DNA from 3 places in the Mesorhizobium sp. KACC 23794 genome. Region 1 is predicted to be linked to each of the others. Evidence: predicted binding sites of a transcription regulator. Region 1 holds the regulator's gene; each other region holds the start of a gene.
What was found. The regulator PhoB, encoded in region 1, activates phosphate uptake and scavenging genes when phosphate is short. The targets are predictions, from matches to a motif close to TGTCATNNANCTGTCAT.

Region 2: the regulator PhoB is predicted to act here: its motif matches at 4,933-4,949, upstream of ACSBOB_RS17705 (PhoX family protein).
Region 3: the regulator PhoB is predicted to act here: its motif matches at 4,358-4,374, upstream of ACSBOB_RS19460 (RNA degradosome polyphosphate kinase).

The regions. Positions count from the first base shown of each region.
Region 1 covers NZ_CP197465.1:1,037,101-1,047,265, forward strand. Annotated here, with positions in the region: gene ACSBOB_RS05270 (PstS family phosphate ABC transporter substrate-binding protein) at 76-1,101, shown strand; gene pstC (phosphate ABC transporter permease subunit PstC) at 1,201-2,661, shown strand; gene pstA (phosphate ABC transporter permease PstA) at 2,658-3,974, shown strand; gene pstB (phosphate ABC transporter ATP-binding protein PstB) at 3,992-4,816, shown strand; gene phoU (phosphate signaling complex protein PhoU) at 4,991-5,698, shown strand; gene phoB (phosphate regulon transcriptional regulator PhoB) at 5,715-6,404, shown strand; gene ACSBOB_RS05300 (hypothetical protein) at 6,552-6,770, shown strand; gene ACSBOB_RS05305 (hypothetical protein) at 6,930-7,376, opposite strand; gene ACSBOB_RS05310 (hypothetical protein) at 7,892-8,116, opposite strand; gene ACSBOB_RS05315 (hypothetical protein) at 8,157-8,519, opposite strand; gene ACSBOB_RS05320 (hypothetical protein) at 8,632-8,808, opposite strand; gene ACSBOB_RS05325 (hypothetical protein) at 9,098-9,277, shown strand; gene ACSBOB_RS05330 (MFS transporter) at 9,419-10,165, shown strand, end outside.
Region 2 covers NZ_CP197465.1:3,617,553-3,627,717, reverse strand. Annotated here, with positions in the region: gene ACSBOB_RS17730 (M10 family metallopeptidase C-terminal domain-containing protein) at 1-1,179, opposite strand, end outside; gene ACSBOB_RS17725 (GNAT family N-acetyltransferase) at 1,333-1,932, opposite strand; gene ACSBOB_RS17720 (DNA polymerase IV) at 1,999-3,366, shown strand; gene ACSBOB_RS17715 (sulfite oxidase-like oxidoreductase) at 3,528-4,133, shown strand; gene ACSBOB_RS17710 (ferredoxin reductase) at 4,126-4,881, shown strand; gene ACSBOB_RS17705 (PhoX family protein) at 4,993-6,969, shown strand; gene ACSBOB_RS17700 (hypothetical protein) at 7,192-8,046, shown strand; gene dnaE (DNA polymerase III subunit alpha) at 8,171-10,165, opposite strand, start outside.
Region 3 covers NZ_CP197465.1:3,966,128-3,976,292, reverse strand. Annotated here, with positions in the region: gene ACSBOB_RS19490 (amino acid ABC transporter ATP-binding protein) at 1-623, shown strand, start outside; gene ACSBOB_RS19485 (TIGR02117 family protein) at 726-1,394, shown strand; gene ACSBOB_RS19480 (FAD-dependent monooxygenase) at 1,402-2,610, opposite strand; gene ACSBOB_RS19475 (zinc-finger domain-containing protein) at 2,653-2,898, opposite strand; gene ACSBOB_RS19470 (hypothetical protein) at 3,007-3,597, opposite strand; gene tnpA (IS200/IS605 family transposase) at 3,783-4,211, shown strand; gene ACSBOB_RS19460 (RNA degradosome polyphosphate kinase) at 4,439-6,646, shown strand; gene ppx (exopolyphosphatase) at 6,654-8,171, shown strand; gene ACSBOB_RS19450 (DoxX family protein) at 8,175-8,576, opposite strand; gene ACSBOB_RS19445 (DoxX family protein) at 8,782-9,201, opposite strand; gene ACSBOB_RS19440 (retropepsin-like aspartic protease family protein) at 9,702-10,165, opposite strand, start outside.

The DNA of each region.
Region 1 (10,165 bases):
ATAGCCTCGTTAAGGCCTCTCCGCGACGCCGCTGGAAGGCGTCCCAAGCCAAATTTTCCGACAGGAGCAGGCCTCATGAAAAAAGCTATCCTCACAGCGTCGGCCGCGGCCTTGGCGCTGGCCGCCACGGCCGGCTACGCCGCTGCGCGCGACCAGGTCCAGATCGCCGGTTCGTCGACCGTTCTTCCCTACGCGAAGATCGTCGCTGAATCCTTCGGCGAGACCTTCACCAACTTCAAGACCCCGGTCGTCGAGTCCGGCGGCAGCGGCGCCGGCATCAAGGAATTCTGCAAGGGCGTCGGCGAAGACACGATCGACATCGCCAACTCGTCGCGCAAGATCAAGGACGACGAAGTGAAGTCCTGCGTCGCAGCGGGCGTCAAGGACGTGCAGGAAGTCAAGATCGGCTATGACGGCATCGTGTTCGCCACCGACATCAAGGGTCCGGACTGGGCGCTCACCCCGGCCGACGTCTATAAGGCGCTCGCCGCCCAGCTCGTCGTCGACGGCAAGCTCGTCGCCAATCCGAACACCAAGTGGAGCCAGGTCAACCCGGCCTTGCCAGATTGGGACATCGCCGCCTACATCCCCGGCGAGAAGCACGGCACGCGCGAAGTCTTCGAAGAGAAGCTGCTAGCTGCCGGCTGCGACAAGGAGGCCGTCAAGGCTGCCGGCGTCGGCGAGAAGGAAGTGACCAAGGCCTGCGTCGGCGTCCGCAAGGACGGCAAGGCCGTCGACATCGATGGCGACTACACCGAGACGCTGGCCCGCATCGACTCCAACAAGACCGGCGTTGGCGTATTCGGCCTGGCTTTCTACGAGAACAACGCCGACAAGCTGAAGGTCGCCACCGTCTCCGGCATCGTGCCTTCGACCGAGACGATCGCCAAGGGTGAGTATCCCGTGTCGCGTCCGCTGTATTTCTACGTGAAGAAGGCGCATCTCGGCGTCGTTCCGGGCCTGAAGGAATATGTCGAGTTCTTCCTCGACGACCAGATGGTCGGCCCGGAGAGCCCGCTCGCCGAATACGGCCTGGTTGCCGCTCCGGACGCCGAGCGCCAGCAGCAGCGCGACGACTTCGCCGCCGGCAAGACCATGTAACGATCGAAGTGGCCGCGCGGCTTCCGGCCGCGCGGCGACCCCTGTTGTTTGTTTGCTCTCCCTTTCCTGCCGCATGCGCCGGGAGTCCCATCTATGCCGATGACCTATTTTGTCGCCATCATCGTCGTGATCGGCGTGGTCGCCTATTTCATCGGCCGCCAGCGTGCCGCAGTGCATACGGGCGGCGCGGTCAAGCAGCACTCGCGTCCGCATTATCACGCCTGGTGGGCGTTCCTGCTCGCTGTCATGCCGGCCCTGCTTTTCCTCGCCGTCTGGAGCATCGGCTCCTCGATCTATATCGAGCGCCATGTCGAGGCCCAGCTTCCGGCGCAGACGGCGGACAGCGCGGTGCCGAACCGCAGCCTCGAACTCGGCCTGGTGAAAAGCCTCGCCAACGGCCTGAGAAGGCTCGATGCGACCACCCGTGACAATCTGCCCGAGACCTTCGCCGAGCTGCAGCCGCTTCTGATCGCCAAGGGCGTCGCGCTGGCGCCCGACACGCAGGACTACATGATCCCGGTCGCCGTCGCGACCAACCGCGCCAGCGACAATCTCCGGCTTACCGGTGGCGTGCTTGGCCTGATCCTGTCGCTTGCCGGCGCGGCCTTCGCCGTCCGCGGCATCCAGCCCAGGACGCGGGCGCGCAACAATGTCGAGCGCGTCGTGCTGTGGGCGCTGCTCGGCTCGTCGACCATCGCCATCCTGACCACAGTCGGCATCGTGCTGTCGATGCTGTTCGAGACCTTTCATTTCTTCACATCGGTGCCGCTCGCCGACTTCTTCTTCGGCGTGGTCTGGGATCCGCGCTTCGCCGCGGCCGGCGCCGGCGACTCGGCCGGTCAGTTCGGCCTGATCCCGCTGCTGGCCGGAACGCTCTACATCGCGCTGGTGGCGCTTCTGGTCGCGGTGCCGGTCGGCCTGCTGTCCGCGGTCTACATGGCCGAATACGCCTCGCGCCGGGTTCGCGGCATCGTCAAGCCGACACTGGAACTGCTGGCCGGCATCCCCACCATCGTCTACGGCATCTTCGCGGTGGTCACGCTCGGGCCGTTCCTGCGTGATCTCAGCGCGGCGCTCACCGGCGGTTCGCCCTTCATCCAGGCGCAGTCGATCTTCACAGCGGGCCTGGTCATGGGGATCATGCTGATCCCGGTGGTGTCGTCGCTGTCGGACGACATCATCACCGCGGTGCCGCGCGCCATGCGTGACGGTTCGCTGGGGCTGGGGGCGACGCGCTCCGAGACCATCAAGCGGGTCATCCTGCCGGCGGCGCTTCCCGGCATCGTCGGCGCCATCCTGCTGACCGCGTCCCGCGCCATCGGCGAGACGATGATCGTGGTGCTCGCCGCCGGCGTCGCCGCCAACCTGACGCTCAATCCGTTCGAGGCGATGACCACCATCACCGTCAAGATCGTCAACCAGCTCACCGGCGATCTCGAGTTCAACTCGCCGCAGACGCTGGTCGCCTTCGCGCTCGGCATCACCCTCTTCGTGGTGACGCTCATCATGAACATCGTCGCCCTCTACATCGTGCGCAAATATCGGGAGCAGTACGAATGACCGCCGCCACGCTGGACAGCCTGCCGATCGCCAAGGCGCCGGCACGCCGCGACATCGGCCTGAAACGGCGCTACGCCGCCGAGACCCGCTTCCGCTGGTACGGCCGCATCGCTATCTCCGTCGGCATCGTCTTCCTCGCCATCATGCTGATCACCATCTTCAGCAAAGGCTATACCTCGTTCATGCAGACGTCGGTGCTGCTGCCGATCACCTTCGACGCTAAGGTGATCGATCCGCAGGACAAGCGGGCGACCGACCCGAATGTACTGGTTACCGCCAACTATCCGAACCTGGCGCGCGACGCGCTCGCTGCAAAGCTCGGCATCTCGCCCGACGACAAGCCGCAGTTCGCGGCGCTGCGCGGCTTCCTCTCCGAGGGCGTGCGCACGCAGCTTCGCGACATGGTCATCGCCGACCCTTCGATCATCGGCACCACCCGCGACATCTGGGTGCTGGCCAGCGCCAATATCGACTCGGCGTATAAAGGCCAGATCGACCTCAACGTCGCCGAGGGCAACCGCAAGGTTTCCGACCGGCAGGTCGCGCTGATCGACAAGCTGCGCGCCGAAGGCGCGATGACGGGCAAGTTCAACACGGGCCTGTTCTTCAACGGCGCGTCGAGCCGCCCCGAGATGGCCGGCATGGGCGTCGCCATCATCGGCTCGTTCTACATGATGGTGATCGTGCTGCTGCTGGCGCTGCCGATCGGCGTCGCCGCCTCCATCTACCTGGAGGAGTTCGCCAAGAAGACGAGGCTGACCGACATCATCGAGGTCAACATCAACAACCTCGCCGCCGTGCCGTCCATCGTCTTCGGCCTGCTCGGCCTGGCGGTGTTCATCAACTTCCTCGGCATGCCGCGCTCGGCGGCCCTGGTCGGCGGCCTGGTGCTGACCCTGATGACGCTGCCCACCATCATCATCGCCACCCGCGCAGCCCTCGCCGCCGTGCCGCCGTCGATCCGCTCGGCAGCTCTCGGCCTCGGCGCCTCGAAGACGCAGGCTGTGTTCCAGCACGTGCTGCCGCTCGCCACCCCCGGCATCTTGACCGGTACGATCATCGGTCTGGCGCGTGCGCTGGGCGAGACCGCGCCGCTTCTGCTCATCGGTATGGTCGCTTTCGTCGCCGACTATCCGACGACGCCGCTCGACCCGGCAACCGCGCTGCCGGTGCAGATCTACATGTGGGCGAACGAGGCCGAGCGCGCCTTCGTCGAGCGCATGTCGGGCGCCATCATCATCCTTCTGGTGTTCCTCATGGCGATGAACATCACCGCAATCGTGCTCAGGCGCCGTTTCGAGCGTCGCTGGTAGACGGAGAGCAGGTTCCCATGAACATCATGACCGAACAGAAACTGGAACAGGCAGTGAGCGGCAGCATGACTGCGAAACCCAACGAAGTGATCAAGATGCAGGGCCGCAAGGTTGGCGTTTTCTACGGGCCGAAGCAGGCGCTGTTCGACGTCGAACTCGACGTCCGGCAGAACCAGGTGACGGCGCTGATCGGCCCGTCGGGCTGCGGCAAGTCGACCTTCCTGCGGTGCCTCAACCGCATGAACGACACGATCGACTCGGCGCGCGTCACCGGCAAGATCACGCTCGACAACGAAGACATCTACGATCCCAAGATCGACGTGGTGGAACTCAGGGCCCGCGTCGGCATGGTGTTCCAAAAACCCAATCCGTTCCCTAAGTCGATCTACGAGAACGTCGCCTACGGGCCGAAGATCCATGGCCTCGCCAAGAGCAAGGCCGACCTCGACGGAATCGTCGAGTCCAGCCTGAAGAAAGCGGCTCTCTGGAACGAGGCCAAGGACCGTTTGAACGAGCCGGGCACCGGCCTTTCCGGCGGCCAGCAGCAGCGTCTCTGCATCGCCCGCGCCATCGCGGTGTCGCCTGAAGTCATCCTGATGGACGAGCCCTGCTCGGCGCTCGACCCGATCGCCACCGCGAAGGTGGAGGAACTGATCGACGAGCTGCGCGCCAACTACACGATCGTCATCGTCACCCACTCCATGCAGCAGGCGGCGCGCGTGTCGCAGCGCACCGCCATGTTCCATCTGGGCTACCTGGTCGAGGAAGGGGCGACGGACAAGATGTTCACCAACCCCGACGACAAGCGCACGCAGGACTACATCACCGGCCGCTTCGGCTAGGAACCGCGTCGAAATGCGTGATGACGGGCTGCAAATGTTGAGGTTCTGCGCTTCCGGTGCTCACGTACTAAAATGTACGCTCCGCTCCGGTTCTCGAACCTCACCATTTTCGCCTCGTCCTGACGCATTTCGCTCGCGGTTCCCCGGTGCTTCCATGAATTTTGGAGTTATTTGATGCGCGAACACACAGTTGCCTCGTTTGACGAGGATCTGAAACAGATCGACCAGCTGATCCGCGACATGGCGGGCCTGTCGAGTTCGATGGTCGGCGATTCGATCCGGGCGCTGCTGCACACCGACACGGCGGCGGCGCAGCGGATCATCTCCGAAGATACCGTCATGGACGCCAAGCAGCGCGAGCTGGATGACCGGGCGATCACGCTGATCGCCAAGCGCCAGCCGATGGCGCAAGATCTGCGCGCCGTGCTCGGCGCCATCCGCATGGCCGGCGACCTCGAACGCATCGGCGATCTTGCCAAGAACGTCGCCAAGCGCGTCGGCGCGATCGGCGAAGGCGCCACGCCGCGCGGCCTGTCGCACGGCATCGACGACATGGCGACGCTGGTGCTCGCCCAGATCGAAGGCGTGGTCGCCGCCTATACCGGGCGCCGGCCCAGCGAACTCGACCGGCTGCGCGCCGAGGATGAGAAGGTCGACCTCAAGTATACTTCGGTGTTCCGCGAACTCCTGACCTATATGATGGAGGATCCGCGCAACATCACCGCCTGCACGCACCTCCTGTTCTGCGCCAAGAATTTGGAACGCATCGGCGACCACGTGACCAACATCGCGGAAAACGCCTATTATGTCCTGACCGGTTCGCAGCTTCCGGCGAACCGCCCGAAACTCGACGAGACGGCAACGACCGTCCTCGCCGAATAACGGCAAGCGAGGCGCGATGATCGCTCCGAAGGTGATGGTGGTCGAGGACGAGGAGCCGTTGGGCGTCCTCCTCCGCTACAATCTGGAATCGGAAGGCTATCAGGTCGAAGTCGTCATGCGCGGCGACGAGGCGGAAATCCGCCTGCAGGAGAACGTGCCCGACCTGCTGGTGCTCGACTGGATGCTGCCGGCGGTGTCCGGCATAGAACTCTGTCGGCGGCTCAGGATGCGGCCCGAAACCGAGCGGCTGCCGATCATCATGCTGACGGCGCGTGGCGAGGAGAGCGACCGGGTGCGCGGGCTGGCTACGGGGGCCGACGACTATCTGGTAAAACCGTTCTCGACGCCGGAATTCGTGGCCCGTGTGAAGGCGCTGCTGCGGCGTGCCAAGCCGGAGGTGCTGTCTTCGGTGCTGAAGGTCGGCGACATCGTGCTCGACCGGGAATCCCACCGCGTCTATCGCAAGAAGAGCGAGATCAGGCTCGGGCCGACAGAATTCCGGCTGCTCGAATTCATGATGCGGCATCCCGGCCGGGTGTTTTCGCGCGGGCAACTGCTCGACAATGTCTGGGGCGAGACGATCTACATCGACGAGCGGACCGTCGACGTGCATGTCGGCCGGCTGCGCAAGGCGGTCAACACCGGCCGGCTGCCGGACGTCATCCGTACGGTGCGCGGCGCCGGCTATTCCATAAGCGAAGAATGATTGCCCATCCCGTCGCGGTTCCGCGGCGGGCGTCATTCCTGCGCAATCTCATTCCTTCAACATTGCTCGGCGCGCTACCTCGCCGCATTAGCGTTTTGTTATCCTTAACTCGCTACTCTGGCAGGCATGAAGGCTCCGGGAAACCATATGCAAATCCTGCCCAAGGATCGGAACATCGCCGAGATGGACGCCCTCATGGACGCCCAGGACGACCGCAAGACCAAGCTGGTCGACCGCCGCGCCATCCATGAATCGGTCTCCTATCTCAGAAGCCACGGCTTCGACACCGAAGAAGTCCAGCGCTGCCTGGTCCGCTATTTCTACGTCGACCTCGACCTGCTCAACGAAGCACTGACCGAGCACTGAGACCGACGTCGGTTAACCCTGACCGCCATTGGCATAGGCATACCAACACCCCCCGCAAAGCGCAGCTGGCGGGTGGCGTTCGAATCCTCAACAAGTCAGAGCCCGATCCGAAAGCCGGGCGGGTCGGCTCGGCGGGTCTTTTAGCCGCCGCCCCAGCGGTCACGACGTATCGATGAGCCCCGCCCCGCTGCAAGCCATTGCGCGCCGCGCCCTCATTGCGTGATCCTGCCAAGCCATCGCCGATCCGTTTTGCGCAAGACGCCGGTTCGGCCCGCCGCGAAACAGCCGCAGTCCGGCGAAAAAACCCTGCAAGCCGCCGAAGACGACGGCTAGCGCGCGGAAGCAGCGGGCGAGCCGCAAAGCCTCGGCGCAGCCATCGGCATCCGCCCCGCCGACCGCAGCCGCTGGCAAGGCAAGCGCGCCGCCAGCCTGCTCGATAGCAAACGCCCGCGCAACGGCCTCGGCCGGCCGCAAGAGCGCCAACACCAGAACGCGAATCCAGAGCGGCAGGACGCAAAGGAACTCGGCCAGAACGGCGAGCCTGAGCAGCACCGCTGCGATGCCCTTCAGCGTCTCCTGCTCATTTTCGCGTTCCGCCCGGTCCATTCCAGCCTCCGTTCGGAAAGCACAATAGCAGAGAGGCGGAAAAGAGCAAGGAAACTTTTCCTATATCCCTCCGACATTGTATTGCATCAGCGTGGAAAATCCGGCAATGCCCGATACCGGCGGCGGTCAAATTCAAACGCCGTTGGTATAATCCGCTCTTCCCCGGCCGCGAATAAATTCGCTATCCCGACGGCATGCTGATAGCATCTTGCGATCGGCAGCCTTTTTTAGGGCGCTGTCGATTGAGGGCTGACGATCCGCCCTGGCCCCAGCCGGGAAGTAGGACGTCATGTCTTCCAATTTTTCGTGTCGGCAGCAAGAAACGCCACCGTCCCAAAGGGATCGGGTGCCTGCTCGGCAAGGCGGTGGCTTGTGAGGTATCTCGGGCGATTGGCGGCCGAGCCCGCCGCATTGCTGCTGATCCTGCTCGCCGCCTCCGTGGTGGGATCTGCTCTCTACCTGGCCCTGAGCAGCATCACCTTCTGATTGATGGCTTGCGTAGGTCCGCGCCCGGCTCAGGCAGAAAGAATGTCCTCGATATTGTGGCCGGTCTTCTTGCGGTAGGCCCGGCGCGCCGAAACAACCTCCGTCCAGAAGTTTTGTGTCGCATGCGCCGGAGGGCCGTCGGCCGGTTCCCCCGAGGTCGAGGTGGTGACGCGGAAGTTCAGTTTCGCCGCATTGCGCAATGCCCGGATGGGCACGCCTTGTGCCCGCATTGCCGTGAAGGTGGAAGTCAGCATCGTCGTCGGTCCTGGCGCCGCTCCGCTGTGCGGAGCAATTTCATTGAACGGGCAAGGCCTGCGCGGTGAGCGCCTGCCCGCACGCCGCGGCCAGTTGGCGATTGGGCCTCTCCTCGCCGAGCGGCGTCGCCCAGCCGGCCTGCTCGACGAGCCCGGCCCGCTGGAAAGCCCTGGCGATCTTTATATCCGCCAGAATGCCGGCCGACAGCGGATCGCTCTTCGACCGCTCCAGACAGTAGGGGGTGAGGCTGGCCGCAACCGCGATCGCGGCAGCGTCGCTGGACATGCGTTGCGCGCCGCTTGCCGTCACCCAGCCGCCCCAGCTGAATCCGACGATCGCCAGAGCGAGAGCCCCCGTGCCCGCTCCGAAAAGAGCGGGAGGAACCCATTCAAGCGCATGCATGACGATGTCCGATCCTGGTGTGGACGCGCCCGCAGAATCTTGGGCGCGGCTTCAGCCTATCACCGAAACGACCGGCATGTGCGGAAATCGGCAGGGAGGCGCGGCATTACCTTTAATCGGCGGTTTTCGCCGACACGTCGACGCCCACATGCGCGGGCGGAGACCGGCGCACCTTGCGCGGCTTTTCCATCGGCGGCTTGTCGCTGCTGTTCTCCTCGACCAGCCTGCACCCGAGCCTGTAGGCCACATACCCCGTCAGCGCGGCAACTGCCAATCCAAACCTTGTCACGTCGCGGCCCTCCGCTGCCGGCGCTTTCGTGGCGGCGCGCCCGCGGGTTCTGCTTCAGCCTGGGGCGCCATGTATTTTGCTGCGAGCCGCGTTGCCACGAACGCAAGGCCAAGCCTGACAAGCCATTTGATCATCGAGAAACTCCTTTGCCGCACCTGAAACTCGGCTGGGCAGGCGGAGGTTCCGACCCCGTGCGCGGGCTCGCTGAAATGTCCAGAGGGCAAGGTTACATCGACATGCGACCTTTTCGTCATCGATGCGTTCATCCTCGTCATAAGGAATCATCGATATGGCGAAGAAAAGGACACCGGAGGGTGGACGGCTGGCGAAAGGCCGCGAGCTCGAAGTCCAGCATCTGGCCGAGACCACCGATCTCTCTCCCAATCAGGCGCGTGAGTTGTTGAACCGTCACGGCAACGACTGGGAGAAGATCCGAGATGAGGCGAAGACGTTCAAGGCCGAGGGCTGAGCCGGGGATGCACGATCGATCCGTCGATTTCGAGCGGCCGGCTGCATTATTCCTGGTCCAGCTTTGAATTAAGAGGCGATAAACGTCGCGATCCGCGCTAAGGACAGCGCGGTTCTTCATATCTCTCGCATATCGAGCCCGATGTCCTCTGAAGCCGCGACCGCCGACAGCCAGCGTTATGCTGCCTTCCGGCACCGCCCGTTCCTGGCCTTCTGGTCGGCACGGTTCCTGGCGACGTTCTCCACGCAGATCGTTTCCGTCGCCGTTGGCTGGCAGGTCTACGATCTTACCCGCGATCCGTTCGACCTCGGCCTGGTCGGCATCGTGCAGTTCATCCCGTCGCTGCTGCTTGTCCTGGTGACGGGAGCGATCGCCGACCGGTTCGGCCGCCGCCTGATCATGGGGTTTGCCGCAATGCTGGAGGCCGTCTGTGCCCTGGCGCTGCTTCTGCTCTCGCTGCGCGGCCTGACCGGCGTTGTGCCGATCTTCATCGTGCTCGCCGTGTTCGGCGTGGCGCGTGCCTTCTTCGGCCCGGCCGCGGCCTCGCTGGTCGCCAATCTCGTGCCGCCGAAGGATTTCGCCAACGCGGTGGCCTGGAATTCCTCTGCCTGGCAGACGGCGACGATTGTCGGGCCTGTCGCCGGCGGCCTGCTCTACGGGCTGTCGTCCGAGATCGCTTATGGCATCGCGGCCTTGCTGATGATGGCCAGTGCCGGCCTCGTTTTCATCATCCCGAAACCGGTGCAAAGAACCGGGACCGAACGTCCGTCACTCGACACGCTGTTTGCAGGTTTCCGCTACATCTGGAGCGAGAAGGTCGTGCTGGGCGCGATATCGCTGGACCTTTTCGCCGTGCTGCTGTCGGGGGCGGTGGCGCTGCTGCCCGTC
Region 2 (10,165 bases), 2.6 Mb from region 1:
GAATCCCGAGACGTTGAGCGTGTCGACGCCGCCGCCATCCCAGATGCACAGGACCGGGTCCGTGTTCTCCGTGAAATCGTAGACGTCGCCGGTGTTGGCGCCAAAACCGTAGATGGAGTTGCCGGCCCGCGTCGACATGTTGGCCCCGTAGAGCTGCTGCAGCGCCAGCACGTCGAAAAGCATCAGCGTGTCCGGGTCGCTGCCGAAGGCCTCGGTGGTATTGGTCTCGAGGAAATAGCTCATAACCGTGTATTGGTAGGAGTCCTCGATGAACTGCGCATGGTCGTCGTAGTTTATGTCGACGCCCGGCGCTGCATTGTAGTCGCCGGGGTGCGCGAAGCCGATCGCATGGCCGATCTCGTGCAGGACGGTCGAATAGGAATAGGTGCCGCGCTCCAGATCGGTGGTGGACACGCTCTCGGTGTTGAAACGCACGTCGCCACTGGCAGCCGACGACGATGTATCGTCCGGGTAAAGCGCATAGGCGCCCGATCCATCGGATGTGGATTTGTAATTCGAAAACAGCATCGTGGCATTGTTGGTCGTGCCGCTCGGGTTGACCCGGGTGAACGTGATGTTGGCGATCTCCTCATAGTCGCCCAGCGCCATTTCGACCGCCGCGATCTGCTTCGCACTCAACTGGCTGAACGGCGCACTGTTGTTCGCCGCGTCGGTGCTGCCGACAAAACTCGCGCGCACGCCCCAGGTGACCGTCGCTGGCGTTCCCGGCGTGCTCCACGACAGGACGATGCTGGTCAGGTCGCCTGCCCCCATCATCGTGTCGTAGTGGGCCCGGCTGCCCAGCACCGCTGAAATACCGTACTGGCCGGCGGAATCGTCGTCGAAGGGACCGGCGTCCAGGTAATAGGTGCCGGTCGTGGTCGCCCTGTAGGTGATGCTCGAAAACTGGTCTGGACCGCCGTCATCATCCTCTTCCAACAGCGCGCCGTTGCTGTTGCGAAGCCGCAGATACGGATCCTCCAGGCTATTGTTGGTGACGCCGGTGGCGGCGAGCGCGAAGGTGTAGGTCTGCCCGGCGACGAGATTGACCTTGTACCAGTCGTGTTCGGTGACGCCGCCGCTTCTGGTCAGGTAACCCTGCGCAGTCTGGCCGATGCCCAGTGTATAGCTCGTGTTCTTGCTTGCCGCAGCGTCAGCCGTCTCAATGATATCCGGCATTTCCAGCCCTCAATTCTTCCTTCGACCGCTTATGGCACAGGCCATCCCGGGCCGATAGACTCCCGCGGGCACTTCCGCAGGTTGCAGAATGAACAAAAATGCCGGGGCCGCCGCCTGATCCCGACAAGCGTTGCGGATATCTGGCAAAACACCCTACGATCCTGGCGGGCGGCCCTCACCGAGTTCCAGCCTCATCAGCGGACGGCCGGCCTTGCGCTCGGCCATGCGCGAAAAACCGGCCTTTTCGAACACCCGCGTCGAGCCGACGAACAGCCCGACGGAGCGGGAATCCTTGGATTGGTCGATGGGACAGGCCTCCAACAGCCGCGCCCCGCTTTCCCGGGCGAACGCAACACCCGCTCCGACCAGCCGGTGCGATAGCCCCCTGCCCCGCGCCGCGTTGCGGATGAAGAAACAGGAAATCGCCCAGACTTGGCCGTCTGCGCCATGGTCCGGTTTCAGCGGCGCCGAAACGCGTCCGGCATTGTTCCACTCGGGCACGTCGGCGCGCGGGCCGATCTGCATCCAGCCGACCGCCTTGCCGTCCTCGAAGGCAAGCAGGCCGGGCGGCGGGCCGGCCTCTATGCGAGCTCGGATATGATCCTTGTTACGCTGCCGGTCATTCTCCCGGCGGACCGCCGGCCGCAATCGGAAATGCGTGCACCAGCAGCCATAGCAGGCGCCCTGCTTGCCGAACAGATCCTCGAACGCCGGCCACAAGTCTGGCGTCAGCGGCTTGACCGTTTCCGTCATGACCTCCTCCGTCGCAACGCCTTGCAGGTGGCGTGCCGCTGTCCTATCATCCGCAATGTTCTGTTTATGTTCGCATCGATGGCAAAGCCTGTCAACAACCCCGACCACGGCTTCTGCCGCGACTGCCTGACGCTTCAGCCAGGCCTCGCGATGCGTTGTGCGCAATGCGGCAGCCCGCGGCTCGCCCGCCATCCGGAGCTTTACGGGCTGCATCTCGCCCATATCGATTGCGACGCCTTCTACGCCGCCGTCGAAAAACGCGACAATCCCGAGTTGCGCGACAAGCCGCTCATCATCGGCGGCGGCAAACGCGGCGTGGTCTCCACCGCCTGCTACATCGCCCGGATCAAGGGGGTGCGTTCGGCAATGCCGATGTTCAAGGCGCTGGAAGCCTGCCCGGAAGCGATCGTCATTGCGCCGGACATGGAAAAATACGTGCGCGTCGGCCGCGAGGTGCGCACCATGATGCAGGCCTTGACCCCGCTCGTCGAGCCGCTGTCGATCGACGAGGCGTTTCTCGACCTCGGCGGCACCGAGCGCCTGCATGGCCGCCCGCCGGCGCTGGTGCTGGCCGATTTCGCGCGCACGGTGGAGAAGGAGGTCGGCATCACGATTTCCATCGGCCTCTCCTACTGCAAGTTCCTGGCCAAGGTGGCTTCCGACCTGAAGAAGCCGCGTGGCCTGGCCATCCTCGGCGAGAAGGAGGCGTTCTCGTTTCTCGCCGGCCAGCCGGTGACGCTGATCTGGGGCGTCGGAAAAGCCTTTGCAGCGACGCTGGAGCAGGACGGTATCCGCACGATCGGCCAGTTGCAAAAGATGGAGCGCGGCGACCTGATGCGGCGCTACGGCACGATGGGCGACCGCCTCTACCGGCTGGCGCGCGCCGAGGACGCCCGCCAGGTGCATCCCGACAGCGACGCCAAGAGCGTTTCGGCCGAAACCACCTTCGACACCGACCTCGCCTCGATGGCCGACCTCGTGCCGGTGCTGCGGGCGCTCTCGGAAAAAGTCTCGACGCGGCTGAAGAAGGCGCATATCGCCGGCCGCACCGTCGTGCTGAAGCTGAAGACGCAGGATTTCAGGCTCCGCACCCGCAACCGACAGCTCGCCGACCCGACGCGGCTTGCCGACCGAATCTTCCAGACCGGCCTGCAGCTTCTCGAGAAGGAGGCGGACGGCACGAAATACCGGCTGCTCGGCATCGGCGTCAGCGACCTTTCCGATGACGGCCGCGCCGATCCGCCCGACCTGATCGACGAGCAGGCGCGCAAGCGGGCGATGGCGGAAGGCGCGATCGACACGCTGCGCGACAAGTTCGGCCGCAAGGCGGTGGAGACCGGCTATACATTCGGGACCGGGCATCGCGGCCGCCCGCTGCGTCCCGGCGAGGATGACGAGGCGCCCGAGGTGCGGCATCCGTGGGAGCGCATCTAGCCGGTCGTTCGAACCAGGGTTCGGCTCGGGTGCAAGTCCAATGATGGATTTGCGGTAGAGCGCCAGCCTTTCGCGCACACGCCGATGGGACGGCAAGCCGATTGCCGGGGCAATCGCAGCACGATACATTCGCCGCGATATCCGGAAGGGAGATGTTTGCCATGGTGACACGCGGGTTCGGCAGCCGGCAGCCGCCAGGCGAAACGTCCGACCGGCTTCCACCGGGCCAGTATCTCACCGAGGATTTTCCCGTCCTCTCCGCCGGGCCTACGCCGCGCGTAAAAACCGAGGACTGGAGCTTTACGCTGAAGATCGGGCCGAAGCCGGTCGCGAAATGGACCTGGGACGAATTCGGCCGCCTGCCGATCAGCCGCATGACCCGCGACATCCACTGCGTCACCGCCTGGTCGAAGTTCGACACCCATTGGGAGGGCGTGCTGGTCGACGACATTCTTGCCGAGGCCGGCATCGAGACGCCGAAACCCTATACGCTGGCACACTCCTTCGACGGCTACACGACCAATGTGCCGACTGACGATCTCATTGGCGGCAAGGCGATGGTGGCGATCCGCTACGAGGGCAAGCCGATCTCCGCCGACCACGGCGGGCCGGCGCGTCTCCTCGTGCCGCATCTCTATTTCTGGAAATCCGCAAAGTGGATCGACGGGCTGCAGTTCATCGACCAGGACACCGGCGGTTTCTGGGAACTGCGCGGCTACCACATATACGGCGATCCGTGGCGCGAGCAGCGCTATACGGATGACTGACGCCGCGCCGGGTACCACTCGGCCAGTCCACTGGCAGCCGGCCACGATCACGAAAATCGTCCGGCAAACGCCGCGGGTCATCAGCTTTTTCATCCGCCCGGCCACGCCCTTCTCGTGGCGCCCCGGCCAGCATGCCGACGTTCGCCTGACGGCGCCGGACGGCTATACGGCGCAGCGCAGCTATTCGATCGCCAATGTCCCGGAAAGTGGCAAGGAGATCGAAGTTGCCATCGAACGGCTGGACGACGGCGAGGTCTCATCGTTCTTCCACGCGGTGGCGGCGGCCGGCGACGAGATCGAGATCAAGACGCCGCTCGGCGGCCATTTCGTGTGGGAGGTCGCGGATAGCGGCCCGCTGCTGCTCGTCGGCGGCGGATCGGGCGTCGTGCCGCTGATGAGCATGCTGCGCCACCGCGCCGCGCGAAACGCGCGCGTGCCGGCCGCCCTGCTCTATTCGTCGCGCAACTGGGACGAGGTGATTTTTCGCGACGAATTGCTGGCGCTGGAGGCGCGCGACGACGGTTTCGCCCTGACTTTCGCCATCACGCGCGAACCGGCGAGGCGCGCGCAGGATTTGTCGCGGCGCATCGATCCCGCGGCGGTCCAGACGGTGCTTGCCGGCCTTCCCGCGGCGCCTGCGCATGTCTTCGTCTGCGGCAACAACGCCTTTGTCTCGACCGCCGCCGATGCGCTCGTCGCTGCCGGCGTAGCGCCCGAACGGATCAGGACGGAGCGCTTCGGGCAGTAACGCCGTCTGCTTGCGCACGCTGCGGCCGGTTCCTCTACTGCTTCACACCGCTGTTGTCGAACCGTCATTTTCCTGTGGCAGAGACTCCGGCAGCAAGCCCGGAGCCAGCCGATGACCGACCGCCAGAAAACCCGCCAGCGCCCTACCCGACGCCAGAATTTCGGCCAGACCTATGGCTCCGTGCTGGCCGACGGCGTGAGCCGCCGCACCGTGCTCAAGGGTTTTCTCGCCTCGACCGCACTGGCCGCGATCGGCTCCGCCTCGGCGCCGGCCGGCGCGAAGGCCGGAGAAAACGTCTCCAGCCTCAAGTTCACCGAGCTGACCCGCGTCCGCGACAACACCGACCATTGGCCGGAAGGCTACGACCGGCAGGTATTGTTGCGCTGGGGCGATGCGATCTTCTCCGACAGCCCGGCCTTCGACCTCGCCACGCTCGACGGACCCGCGGCGGAACACCAGTTCGGCTACAATAACGACTTCACCGCCTTCATCCCGCTGCCGCATGGCTCGCATAGCTCGGATCATGGCCTGCTGGTCGTCAGCCACGAATATGTCGACCCCTACCTGATGTTTCCCGGCCTCACCGACGAGGATTTTCGCGAAAAGCTCTCCGACGCGCAGATCCGCGCGATCATGGCCGCGACCGGCGTCAGCATCGTCGAGGTCAGGCGCAACGGCAACGCATGGGAGGTTGTGAAGGACGGCCAATACAACCACCGCGTCCATATGGGCACCGAGATGGCGATCTCCGGTCCGGCGGCGGGCGACGACCGGCTGAAGACCAAGGCCGACCCGACCGGCAGAACCGTGTTCGGCACCATCTCCAACTGCAATGGCGGCATCACGCCGTGGGGCACGATGCTGTCAGGCGAGGAAGGCGCGATGGACGTCTTCGCCGGCGACCACAAGACCTTGCCCGACCAGGAACTGGTCGAGCGCCAGGGCTGGGACGAGGAGGAAAACGACCTCTATTCGCTGTCGCGCCTTGAGCCGCGCTTCAAGTTCGAGGAAGAGCCGAACGAGTGGATGAAGTTCGACTGGGTGGTCGAGATCGACCCGTTCGATCCCGCTGCCAAGCCGGTCAAGCGCACCGCGCTCGGCCGCTTCACCCATGAAGGCGCGCAGGTAGCGCTGGCGCCGGACGGCCGCGTCGTCATCTATATGGGCGACGACGACGATTTCGAATATCTCTACCGCTTCGTCACGCGCGACAAATACAATCCGAACGACCGCGCCGCCAACAAGGACCTGCTCGACAGCGGCACGTTGTCGGTAGCTAAATTTTCCAGCGACGGCAGCGTCGAGTGGTTGCCGCTGGTCGCCGGCCAGGGTCCGCTGACGGCGGAGGCAGGTTTCGCCACGCAGGCCGACGTGGTGCTCAACACCCGCGCCGCCGCCGATCTGCTCGACGCGACGCCGATGGATGGGCCGGAAGGGTTTATCCCGCACACCGGCACCGGAAAGCTCTACGTGGCGATGACCGAGAATGAGGACCGCTTGCCCGCCGGCGGCGGCGACGAGAGCGAGACCATCAACGTCGCCAACCCGCGCGGCCCGAATCCCAACGGACACCTGCTCGAGCTGGTGCCGCCCGGCGCGCCGGAGAAACCCGATCATGCGGCGGAAAAATTCACCTGGGACGTGTTCGTGCTGTGCGGCGATCCGGCCGTGCCCGCCGACGAATGCCGCTACCATCCTGAAACCACCGCCAATGGCTGGTTCACCGATCCCGACAATATCGGCGTCGACCCGGCCGGCCGCATCTGGGTAACCACCGACGGCCCTCCGCCCGAGGGTCTCGCCGACGCGCTTTATGCCATGGACACGGAAGGCCCCGGCCGGGCGCTGCCGAAACTCTTCTACATCCCGCCGGTCGGCTCGGAATGCTGCTCGCCCGCCTTCACGCCGGACGGAACCACGCTGTTCGTGTCGGTCCAGCATCCCGGCGCGCTGCGCCTCGACGACAACGAGGACGCGACGTCGGTTGCCGATGCCGGTACCAACTGGCCGGATTTCGTCAACGGCATGCCGGCGCGCCCGTCGCTGGTGGTTATCACGAAACAGGATAAGGGTGTGATCGGGAGCTGAGCCGGTTGGGCCGGCTTGACCGACAGATGGCCCGGCCCATCCAATTCAACGTCACCCGCCGGCAGGTCAAGGCAAACAGCCCTCGGTATAATGCCGGAAGTTGCAGGGACGAGCGCCACGGCAGTCATCACAAACATCCAAGGATTATTTTCCTAGGATTATTTACATCCATGCCGATCGGTGCGATAGTCGCGCTGGCCTTTTCCGGAGGACGCGGCGGCGATGGACGGGACTGCGGCAATCGAGCGCAACTGGGAGGCGCTGAAGCGCCTGCTCGCCATGCTCGTCGGCATGGCTGAAGTGGGTTTTGGGACCGGGCTGGGCACTGGGGGACAGTTTACTTTCTTTGGGCAGGAAGACGCAGCCGCTTCAAGGTTGGCGCGGGCCGAAAAAAGTAAACTGTCCCCGGCACTTACCCTCCCCCGCCATCTCTACCGCGCCATATTGCGACTGCTGCGTCCGGCCGAGGCTGCCGCGCGGCGGCTGATCATCGCGGCGGCTCACGGGATTGTCGTGGTATTGCCGCCGGTTCGCCCCCGCAAGCCGACGCCCGCGATGCGGCGAGGCCCCCGCGCCTTCTTGCCGGTAGGGCCGAAGAAACGTCCAAAACCCGCCCTGCGCACGATGAGCCTGTCGCTCCTCGATCCGCTGCGGCGACCGTTCCGTCCCTGCCATCGTCATATGCCCGCGCACGCCATCCCGCGCGTCATGTCCCTCGATTTCGGCTCGCCGTACCGCCCCCTGCCGCCGCCTCCGTCGCCCGACGATCCGATCGACGCGGCGCGGCTGGCCTTGCGCCTGGAGGCGCTGGCCTCGGCACTCGACGACCTGCCGGGCCAGGCAAATCGCTTCGCCCGCTGGAAAGCCCGACGCGACGCCGCGCCGGCGCAGGAAAAATCCGACGCCGACCGATCCCGGCGCCTCTCGCCGCTGCGGCGCGGATGTCCGCCTGGCGGCCGGCTGTCGCGCTACGACCCGTCCGCCACCCATTCCCGCAGAATCCGCGAGGTCGACGAAATCCTGGCGCACGCCCATGCGCTGGCGGTGTACGCGCTGGAGCGCGCCGACACGTCGTGACGGCGCCCTCGGCGGGTGTGAAAACAAAAATCGACGGCCACAGCGGATTTTCTGCTGCGTGGCGACGATCCGTGCTGCCCGCGAGGACCATCGCTCGTCTGGCGGCCAAGCCGGCCAAACCTGCTCAGACCAGTTCCACCTCGACCACGCCGGGCACGGCGCGCATCGCCGACGCCACCTGCGGCGAGATACGGTAGCCGCCGGGCAGCGACACCTCGACCTCGCCGCGCGCGTCATGCTTGAGCACGATGAAGCTGACCTGCCCGTCGCCCTTGACGCCGAGCTGGCCAGCCAGCGTGTTCAGCGGCGCGGCGTCGCGAACATAGATGCGTAGCGCCTTCTGCACGCGGCTCGCCTCGTCCTCCAGTGACTGCGCCGTCTGGATGCGCAGGTTGACGCCCTCCGGCCGATCTTCCGCCGCCACCGTCAGCACCACCGAACGGCCGGGCTCGAACAGGTCGCGATACTGCGCCAGCGTCTCGGAGAACATGACCGCCTCGTACTGGCCGGTCTGGTCGGAGAACATGACGACGCCCATCTTGTTGCCGGTGCGGGTTTTTCGCTCCTGCTTCGAGGTAACCGTGCCCGCGAGACGACCGGCGGTGGCGCCCTTCTTCACCGCGGCGGAGAATTCCGCCCAGTTCTGCACCCGCATCTTGACCAGCGCCGATTTGTATTCGTCGAGCGGATGCGCCGAGAGATAGAAGCCGACCGCCAGGAATTCCTTGTGCAGCCGTTCGGCCGCGAGCCACGGATCGACCGCCGGCAGATGCAGCTTCTGCTGGCGGCCGGCCGAATTGGCTCCGAACATGTCGATGATGCCAAGCGCGGCGTCTTCATGCGACCGCGACGCCAGGCCCATCATACGCTCTACCCCAGCCATCATCGCCGATCGGTCGTGGCCAAAGCAGTCCAGCGCACCGGCAAGGATCAGGCTTTCGAACACCCGCTTGCCGACGATCTTCGGATCGACGCGCTCGCAGAAATCCTCGAGATCGGCGAACGGCTTTTCCTTGCGCCTGGCGACGATGTGCTCGACCGCCGCGTCGCCGACGCCCTTGATGGCGGCCATCGCGTAGAAGATCCGGTTCTCCTCGACCTCGAAATTCCGGTACGAGGTTTTCACCGAAGGCGGGACCACGTCGATGCCAAGGCGCAGTGCGTCCTGGCGGAAATCCGCCAGCTTGTCGGTGTTGCCCATGTCGAGCGTCATCGACGCCGCCAGGAATTCGACCGGGTAGTGCGCCTTCAGATAGGCCGTCTGGTAGGAGACCACGGCGTAGGCGGCTGCGTGCGATTTGTTGAAGCCGTAGTCGGCGAATTTGGCCAGCAGGTCGAAGATGAAATCCGACTGCTGCTTGGACAGCCCGTTCTTGATCGCGCCCTCGACGAAGCGGGCGCGTTGCGCGTCCATCTCGGCGCGGATCTTCTTGCCCATGGCGCGGCGCAGCAGGTCGGCTTCGCCAAGCGAATAGCCGGACAGCTCCTGGGCGATCTGCATCACCTGTTCCTGGTAGACGATGACGCCTTGGGTCTCAGCCACCAGATGGTCGATCATCGGATGGATCGACGCGATCTCCTCTTCCTTGTGTTTTCGCGCATTGTAGGTGGGGATGTTCTCCATCGGCCCCGGCCGGTAGAGCGCCACCAGCGCGATGATGTCCTCGATGCGGTCCGGCTTCATGCCGATGAGGGCCTTGCGCATGCCCGCCGATTCCACCTGGAACACCCCGACGACCTCGCCACGCGACAGCATGTCGTAGGTCTTCTGGTCGTCCAGCGGCAGTTTTGCCAGGTCGATGTCGATGCCGCGCCGCCGGATCAGCTTCACCGCGGTTTCCAGCACGGTGAGCGTCTTCAGGCCGAGGAAGTCGAACTTGACCAGGCCGGCTTCTTCCACCAGCTTCATGTTGAACTGGGTGACCGGCATGTCGGAGCGCGGATCGCGGTACATCGGCACGAGCTCCGACAGCGCGCGGTCGCCGATGACGATGCCCGCCGCGTGCGTCGAGGCGTGGCGGTAGAGGCCTTCCAGCTTCTGCGCCATGTCGAGCAGCGTGCCGACGATCGGTTCCTTCTCCATCTCCTCGGCAAAGCGCGGTTCCGCCTCGATGGCATC
Region 3 (10,165 bases), 2.9 Mb from region 1:
CGTCGGGCTCCGGCAAGTCGACGATGATCCGCTGCATCAACCGGCTGGAGGAACACCAGAAGGGCAAGATCGTCGTCGACGGCAAGGAATTGACCAACGACCTGAAGAAGATCGACGAGGTGCGCCGCGAGGTCGGCATGGTGTTCCAGCACTTCAACCTGTTCCCGCATCTGACCATTCTGGAAAACTGCACGCTGGCGCCGATCTGGGTGCGAAAGATCCCGAAAAAGCAGGCGGAGGAAGCCGCGATGCACTTCCTGCGCCGCGTGAAGATCCCCGAGCAGGCCAATAAATATCCTGGGCAATTGTCCGGCGGCCAGCAGCAGCGCGTTGCCATTGCCCGCTCGCTCTGCATGAACCCGCGCATCATGCTGTTCGATGAGCCGACCTCGGCGCTCGATCCGGAAATGATCAAGGAAGTGCTGGAGACCATGGTCGGCCTCGCCGAGGAAGGCATGACCATGCTGTGCGTCACCCACGAGATGGGCTTTGCCCGCAAGGTGGCGAACCGGGTGATCTTCATGGACCAGGGCCAGATCGTCGAGCAGAACACGCCCGCCGAGTTCTTCGACCATCCCCGGCATGAGCGCACGAAACTGTTCCTCAGCCAGATCCTGCACTGAGGCAAAGCGTCGATCGGTCTGCCTTGAGCCCGGCGCATTTGCCGGGCTTTTCTTTTCCAGGATTTGAGTCCGGCTCTGCACGAAGGCCCGTAAAGCTTTGACATGAAGAGACTTTTTCGCGCCTGCGCAGCGTTCGTCCTGCTGGCCGTGCTGGCGGTCGCGCTGGGGACCGTGATCCCGCGCCCGCTGCTGTCTTCGGCATCGGACGGCGCGGCGAAGACGCGGCGGATTCTGGTCCTGTCCAATCCGATCCATACCGACATCGCCATTCCCGTCGATGGCAAGGTGCTGGAGGCGTTCGGCTTTCTGATGCCGGACGGGTTGCCGATCGCCGACCCGAACGTCGCCTACCTGGTCTTCGGCCGTGGCAGCCGCGAGTTCTACATCGCCACGCCGACCTGGGACCAGTTGAAGCCCATGCCGCTGCTGAAGGGGCTGACGCTCGACCGGGCGGCCATGCATGTCAGCCTGGCAGGCCCGATCGGCGAGCCGAACCCGGTGGTGAGCGGTTTCGATGTCAGCGAGGCGGAGTTTTCCGCGCTGCTGACGTTTATCCGCGACAGTTTTCAGGACGATGCGCGCGGGCCAACGGTCATCGCGGGGGCGGAATACGGCCGCTACGACCGCTTCTACGAGGCGGACGGCACGTTCACGGCACTTGTCGGCTGCAACACATGGACCGCACGCGGCCTGCGCGAGGCCGGCATCACCACGGGATTGTGGAACCCGCTGCCGCTCACGCTGAAGTGGTCGCTCGACCTCTACAATTGAATCCGTTCTATTCTAGCGAGCCGGCGTCATGGCCGTAGAGCCAGTCCATGTCGGCGGCGAGGCTTTCGGCCGGGCGCGCGGCGAGCACGATGTCGCGCGCCCAGGCGACCGGTCCGGCGGCATGCCAGACGAAGCGGTTGAAGGCACCACGCCGGACGACTTTTTCGATGCGCTCATGCCGGCTCTTTTCCCAGGCCGCCAGGGAGACCGACGGGCTGGAACCGGATGAAAACGCCGACGCCAGCGTATCCGCGTCTTCGATTGCCATGGCGGCTCCCTGCGCGGCGAAGGGTGTCATCGCATGCGCCGCGTCGCCGATCAGCACCAGTCCGTCGCGGCTCCAGGATTGGCGATGGTCGGCCGTATGGATGGGCCATGCGGTCCAGGCGCCCGCGTCCTCGGCCAGCGCGGCGAGCCGCGAGGCTGTCCTGCCCAGCATATTGCGCAAGGGCGCGGGGTCGATTGCGACCTGCCAATCCTTGCCGGCAACCCGGCCTGGCGTGAAAGCCACGAGGTTGAACTCCGAGCCACCGCGCAGCGGATAGGCGACGAGATGAAAGCCCGGATGCAGGAACGCATTGACCGTCAGGTCCGTAAAAAGGTTATGGATCAACGGGTTATCGGCGTTAATCGTCCGCCGCCACGCAACGAGTTTTGCGGAGCGGGTTGGCGAACCCGGCGAAACGGCGTTCAGCAGCGTCGACCACACGCCGTCGGCGCCGACGAGCAGGGCGCCTTCATGCGTTCGTTTCACCCCGTCGGCCTCGACCGTGACGGTTGTCGCGCCCGATCGCGTCGATTGAAAGTCGCCGACGACGGAGCCGATGGCGAGCGAGATCCGTCCTCTTCGGTTCGCCGCCGCCAGCAGGGCGCCTTGCAGGTCGGCGCGGTGGACGACGAGGTAGGGCGCGCCCCAGCGCTTCTCGGCCGCGTCGCCGAGCGGGACGCGGGCGAGTTCGCGCAGGTCCTTCGCGCTGCGCAGCACGATGGCCGGCGGGCGAACCGCAAAACCCTCCAGATGGCCGAGCACGCCGAGGCGACCGAGGATGCGGGTGGCGTTGGGCGAAAGCTGAAGCCCGGCGCCGACCTCCCGCAACTGTGCGGAGCGCTCGAACAATTGCACGGAAAAGCCGCGCGCCGCAAAGGCGAGTGTTGCGGTCAGCCCGGCGATGCCGGCGCCGGCGATCAGGATTTTGGAAGGCCGGGCAGGAGCCATAGCAGTCCGACTTGGCCGGACCTGGAGCGTGCCGCGCTCCGCTCAGGCCGCCTGGCTGAAATAGGTGCAGCCTTCCGGCCGCGTCTCGGTCGCCTTCAGCGCATGGTCGTAGCGGTAGAGCGTCGAGCAATAGGGGCAGACCTTCTCGTCGTCGGCGCCCATGTCCAAAAAGACATGCGGATGGTCGAAGGGCGGGTTGGCGCCGACGCACATGAATTCCTTCACGCCGATCTCGATCGCCGCATGCCCGGCATCGTTCTGGAAATGGGGAATCGCGCCGCCAGCCATTTTTCGTCTCCTGATCGCTTTGCCGCGTCTTAGCAGGGGCGAGGGTTTTCGCCAACAGCGGCCATACGTAGCCATTTTCCCTCTAAAACCCTCTCATTAATGGCTATTCTAGAAAACGCCATGCAGGTTGAATTTCTTCAATATCTGGCCGTCTTCCGATTTGTCCATCATAGGTGAGCATTCCGGCACTCCGCCTGCTAAAGCCAAATCCAACCTGTATGATGCGGCGTATCCAGCATCAGTTTCCTCATCCTTGACGGCGGGAATGGCGTGAATGCAGGCTTGAAATCGAAGCATTTGACGCCAACGGGTGGCCCATTGCGGCCCAGCGCGATCTTCCACAACGAACAGCCCGTCGCATGTCGTTTCCAGGCATTCTATAAGACGGTCGAACCTGCCGGCGATATAGGAGGCAATGAACCATTTCGCGTCCTCTCGCCTGCTGACTGAAATTTCCTCAACTATTCGAGCGATATCCGAATGTAGTGACGTGCAGTCGGCAATCTGCTGCGGCTGCATCGTCTCGCAGGGCCGAAGCTTGTCTCCGAATCCAGCGTTCGCGAATAGTCTGGCTGCGTCCGGATGGGGCTTAGCGCCACCGGCAAACGCTGTCGTTGCACAGATAATCAAGAAGCCAACACAAAGGCTGATCAACTGCGTCAGCCAACTTCCGACCGGCGTCAACCCAGGAACTCGCATGGAATTTATGCTCTCCCGCGAAATTGCTATCCCTCCACGCTCGCCGTAGTTGCAACGACTGTCAAACCGCAAACCGCATAGAGGGCGGATCACAGGGCATTTTTTTAGAGTCCCCGATAGGGGATCAGGAAACCCCACGCCTTTAGGCGGCTGGGATTGAGTCGCATCCTGTGTAGATTGGCTTTATGGAAGCGTACAAGCGTGGCAGCCACACAGCTTGGGACTGTAAGTATCATCTGGTGTGGGTGACGAAGTACCGCTACGCGGTGCTTGGCGGTGATGTCGGCAACCGCTGCCGAGAATTGCTACGGGAGACTGCGCGAGCGCACGAGATGGTCATTCACGCCGGGTCGATCAACCGTGACCATGTGCATATGCTGTTGTCGATCCCGCCGCGCCTGTCTGTATCGCGCGCCGTGCAGCACCTGAAAGGGCGCAGTTCGCACAAGTTGCTGAGTGAGTTCGGGATATTGCACAAGCGCTACTGGGGTCAGCATCTGTGGGCGCGGGGCTATTGGGTGACGACGAGCGGCAACGTCACGGACGAGATGTGGATGGAGTACATTAAGAACCAGATGCCACCCGAGCCCGATGACGAGTTCAACGTGACGTGAGTGAATGCCGCGTCCGCCGACGGCGGACCGATCCGGCTTTGAGCCGTAACCCGAAGCCACCGCCTCTTAGGCGGTGGAGCATTCACGGCATCGAAGATTGCCGAAACGATCGTCTGTCCGTGCGGTACGGAAAGGGTAACCGGTTCTGAAATCAAACTGTCACATTCCCCTGTCAGGAGGTAGACTGCCGCGTCGAATGCGGGCGACAGCCGGGGATTTTTGCTGCCATGAACGAACTGAGACCATTGCAGGCGGAATTTGCGGCGGCGGAGACGGTCGCTGCCGAGATGGCGGCGGGCAATCCCGACCGTTTCGTCAACCGCGAATTCTCCTGGTTGCAGTTCAATCGCCGCGTGCTGGAGGAATCGCAGAACGTCCGCCATCCGCTGCTGGAGCGCGTGCGCTTCCTGTCGATCTCGGCCGCCAACCTCGACGAGTTCTTCATGGTGCGCGTCGCCGGGCTGGCCGGGCAGGTGCGCGAGGGCATCGCGTTGCGCAGCCCTGACGGGCGCACGCCGGAACAGCAGCTGGAGCAGCTTTTGCACGAGGTCGGCCGCCTGCAGGAGGACCAGCAGGAGAGTTTTGCCGCGCTGAAGACGCTGTTGCAGGAAAAGGGCATCGAGACGGTCACCGCCGATGCCTTGACCGAGGACGAAAAGGTCTGGCTGGAGGACCATTTCCAGCAGCAGATCTTTCCGGTGATGACGCCGCTGTCGATCGACCCGGCGCATCCGTTCCCGTTCATCCCCAATCTCGGTTTCTCGATCGCGCTGAAACTGAGGCACCGCAAGGACGGCGAGGAGATGAACGCGCTGCTGAGGCTACCGGTGGCGCTGAAGCGCTACATCAGGCTGCCCGACCAGCCGAAGCGCGTGCGCTTCATCCCGATCGAGGAGGCGGTCGGCGTCTATATCGGCCGGCTTTTCCCCGGCTATGAGCTGAAAGGCTCGGGCACGTTCCGGCTGATCCGAGACAGCGATATCGAGGTCGAGGAAGAGTCGGAGGATCTGGTCCGCCTGTTCGAAACGGCGCTGAAGCGGCGCCGCCGCGGCTCGGTGATCCGCATCGAGTTCGACGGCCGGATGCCGGCGGAACTGCGCGATTTCGTCGCCGGCGAACTCGGCGTCTCGTCGAGCCGCATTAGCGTCATCCACGGGCCGCTGGCGCTCAACCAGATTTCGGAGATCGTGGCGGTCGCCCGCGACGATCTGAAGTTCGTGCCCTTCAACCCGCGTTTTCCCGAGCGCGTGCGCGACCATCGCGGCGATTGTTTCGCCGCGATCCGCGAGAAGGACATGATCGTCCACCACCCCTACGAATCTTTCGACGTGGTGGTGCAGTTCCTGCGCCAGGCGGCGGCCGACCCCGACGTAGTGGCGATCAAGCAGACGCTCTACCGCACCTCCAACGACAGCCCGATCGTGCGCGCGCTGGTCGACGCGGCGGAAGCCGGAAAATCGGTGACGGCGCTGGTGGAGCTCAAGGCGCGTTTCGACGAGGAAGCCAACATCCGCTGGTCGCGCGACCTGGAGCGCGCCGGCGTGCAGGTGGTGTTCGGTTTCCTGGAATTGAAGACCCACGCAAAAATGTCGTCGGTGGTGCGCCGCGAGGACGGCAAGCTGCGCAACTACGTGCATCTCGGCACCGGCAACTACCACCCGATCACCGCGCGCATCTACACCGACCTGTCGTTCTTCACGACCGACCCGGGCATAGCCCACGACGTCGCGCAGATCTTCAACTACATCACGGGGTATGCCGAGCCGGCCGAGGAGATGAGGATCGGCATGTCGCCGCAGACGCTGCGCCCGCGCATCCTCAAGCACATCGCCGACGAGATCGGCCACGCCCGCGAGGGGCGCCCGGCGCGCATCTGGATGAAGATGAACTCGCTGGTCGACCCCACGATAATCGACGCGCTCTACGAGGCGAGCCGCAACGGCGTCGAGATCGACCTTGTCATCCGCGGCATATGCTGCCTGCGGCCGCAGGTGCCCGGCCTTTCCGACAACATCCGCGTCAAGTCGATCGTCGGGCGTTTCCTCGAGCACAGCCGCATCTTCTGCTTCGGCAACGGCCACGGCCTGCCGTCCGACGAGGCGGTCATCTATATCGGTTCGGCCGACATGATGCCGCGCAATCTCGACCGCCGCGTCGAGACGCTGGTGCCGATCACCAATCCGACTGTGCATGAACAGGTGCTGGGCCAGATCATGCTCGGCAACATAATGGACAACCAGCAGAGCTTTGAGGTACTGGCTGACGGCACCTCGCGGCGCATCGTGCCGGACGAGGGCGAGGAACCGTTCAACGCCCAGGAATATTTCATGACCAATCCCAGCCTGTCCGGGCGCGGCGTTGCGCTGAAGAGCAGCGCTCCCAAGCAGATCGCGCAGTTCAAGCGCCGCAAGAAGTCCGCAGCAGCCGCGACCTAGGCCCCGGATGCTGTCGAACTCCCAGGGTCGGCTGCAGGATCGCAGCCCGATCTCGATCATCGATATCGGTTCGAACTCGATCCGCCTCGTCGTCTACGAAGGCATCGCGCGCGCGCCGACCGTCCTGTTCAACGAAAAGATGCTGGCCGGCCTCGGCCGCGGCATCGTGTCGACCGGTAAGCTCGATCCCGAGGGCGTCACCCGCGCGGTCGACGAGTTCGGGCGTTTTCGCGCGCTGTCCGATCAGGCCGGTGCGAAGGAGCTTTATGTGATCGCCACGGCGGCGGCGCGCGAAGCCGTGAACGGTCCGGACTTCATCCATCGCGCCGAGCAGATTCTCGGCACCGAGATCCGCGTGCTTTCCGGCCGCGAGGAGGCCTATTATTCGGCGCTCGGTGTCATTTCCGGCTTTCACCCGGCCGACGGCATTGCCGGCGACCTTGGCGGCGGCAGCCTCGAACTGGTCGACGTGAACGGCGAGAACATCGGCGACGGCATCACCTTGCCGCTCGGCGGTCTCAGGCTGCAGGACATGGCGAAGAACTCGCTGGCGACGGCTGCGAAGATCGCCCGTGACGAGCTGGCGCGGGCGAAACTGCTGAAGGGCGGCGAGGGCCGGGCCTTCTACGCGGTCGGCGGCACCTGGCGAAACCTCGCCCGCCTGCACATGAATGTCACCAACTATCCGCTCGCGGTGATGCACCACTACGAACTCGGCATCGAAAGCTCGCTGCCCTTCCTGCGCCAGGTGGCGCGCGGGGAGACCGACAAGATCAAGGGCATCGACGGCGTGTCGAAGAGCCGCCGCTCGCTGCTGCCTTACGGCGCCGCGGTGTTGCTGGAGATCATCGCGGCGATGAAGCCGTCGAAGGTCGTCGTCTCGGCGCTCGGCGTGCGCGAGGGCTTCCTCTATTCGCTGCTGTCGCCGCAGGAGCAACGGACCGACCCGCTGATCTCCGCCGCCGAGGAACTGGCGTTGCTGCGCGCCCGCTCGGTGATGCATGCGCGCGAACTGGCGGACTGGACGGGTTATTCCTTCGGCGTCTTCGGCATCGACGAGACCGAGGAAGAGGTGCGCTACCGCCGCGCCGCCTGCCTGCTGGCCGACATCGGCTGGCGCGCGCATCCGGAATATCGCGGCACCCAGTCGCTCAACATCATCGCCCACGCCTCCTTCATCGGCGTCGACCATCCCGGCCGGGCCTTCCTGGCTTTGACCAATTATTTTCGCCATCAGGGCGTGTTCAACGACGCCGGCGTCGCCGAGATCGCCGCGCTCGCCACGCCGCGCTATCTGGAGCGGGCGCGGCTGCTCGGCGCGATGATGCGTGTCGTCTACCTGCTGTCGGCGTCGATGCCCGGCGTCATCCCGACGCTGAAATGGGAGCGGCGGCCGAATGACGGCTTGGCGCTGGTCGTACCGAAGGCTTTTGGGCGGCTGGCCGGCGAGCGGCCCGCCGGCCGGCTGGCGCAGCTGGCGCGGGTGACCAGCCGCAAGCTGGAACTTGTGATCGGCGAGGAATAAGACTCAGGCCCGCGCGCCGTCTATCGAGAAGCGGCCGGGGCCTGCAAGCGCCAGCGCGAGAAACCCGCCGGCAAGCCCGATGTCCTTGAGCAGCGCCTGCATGTGCAGGAAGGCGATGGCCGGATCGTCGACGCCCTGGCCGGCATGGCCGAGCACGCCGGCGGCGACGCAGAACAGCGCGAGCAGGATCGCGACGATGCGTGTGCGGAAACCGGCGACGATGCAGATGCCGGCGATCAGTTCGAAAAAGCCGCTGCCCCAGGCGACCAGCGTCGGCGCCGGCATTCCGAGGCCGGCGAAATAGCCGGCAGTGCCTGCTATGTTCGAGAGTTTCATGATGCCGTTCGGGATGAAGACGATGGCAAGCAGGAAACGGGCGATGAGCGCTGCGGCGTCGATGGGCATGATGGGCTCCGGCAATCGCCGGAGTGTGCGCCACGACCGGCGAAGTGTCACCGGGGAAATTTTGGCTGACCCAGACGCGCGCCCGGATTGTGCAGGAAAGGGATAGGGGGACAGTCCGTTCGGTTCCGGGTCCCGCCGTCACGCAGACATGACGACCGTCGGAATCAAGCAGACTGTCCCCGCATTTTGACAATGCGATACGGCGTTATCCGCGGCGGGCGTCGAGTGACAGCGCGCCGGGGCCGAAGGCGGAGAGCACCAGCAGGCCGCCGGTGATCGACAGGTTCTTCAGGAACATCAGCATCTGGATCTGGTCGGCGAAATTGGTGTGGGCGACCAGCGAGGCGGCGATGGTGAAGACCGCGAGGGCGATGGCCGCGATGCGCGTCTTGAAGCCGACGAGGATGGCGAGGCCGCCGAAGAATTCGAGCAGGCCGACGACGACCGCGGCCACCATCGGCAGCGGCAGGCCGATGCTGCCGAACCAGCCGGCGGTGCCGGAAATGTCGGTCAGCTTGCCGAAGCCGGCGAAGAGGAACAGGATCGAGAGCAGCAGTCGGGCGGCGAGGACGACGGCGGAGCCGCCGGCTGGGTAGGCGCGGGTCAGGGAATCGTTGACGGACATGATGTTTCTCCAGGGAGGGGTTTGAAGTCGCGGCGAAGATAGCCCAAGCCCGTCGTTCACCAAAGATGGCTATCGTTCGACACATCGTTCACTTATCGAGCAATCTGGCAGGCTCTGTCTGCGCTCTGCGTAGGCGTCGACGCCGCCTTGTCTTCGAACCGTCCTTGCCACCGGGCGTCATCGCTGGAGGCGGTCGGAGACGGTGGCCGGATACATCGTCGACAGACGAAAGGGTCGTCCACCCCATCATGCCTCGGACTCGAAACCATGAAGCCGATTCGGAAGAGGCTGCGCCTGTACGACGGAGAGCCAGATGAGTGAACGCGATAGGGGGACGGGGAGAAGGTGGCAGGCCGCAAAGTCGCCGCTTCTCCCTTCTTCCCGTCCTTACGGGGAGAAGGTGCCGGCAGGCGGGTCCAGCGCCAACGGTCAAGCTTCGGCCCGTTGGTATAAACCACAGCCAGATTATCCAATCGCGGGCGAGCAGCGGATCGTAGCGCTCAATCGCGCAAGGTGAGCCGGTCGCCGCGCATGTCGAAGCCCGACAGGGTCGAGATGAAGTTCATGCCGAGCAGGCTCTGGCCGAGCGTGCCTTCGGCGGCCACCAGGATCGGCTGGTTGCGGCGTATGATGCTGCCGACGGTGATTTCGCGTGCCCGCGTCCTCGCCGCGTTGGTGGTGCCGTTGGCGGTGGCGACGGGAATCGAATAGGCGAGCGAATTCACGTCGATGCCGGCGCGGCGGGCATCGTCCACGGTCAGGACGGTGCTGGTGGCGCCGGTGTCGACCAGAAAATCGACCGGCGCGCCCTCGACCGTGCCGCGCACCTCGAAATGGCCGTTCTCACGCTTTTCCATCATCACCGTGGCGCGTCCGTCGCCGTCGACGCTGGACAGCGGGCTGCCCGGCACTAGTCCGGCGGTGACGCGCGAAGCCACGTCCTGCAACTCGTAGCGGTACTGGT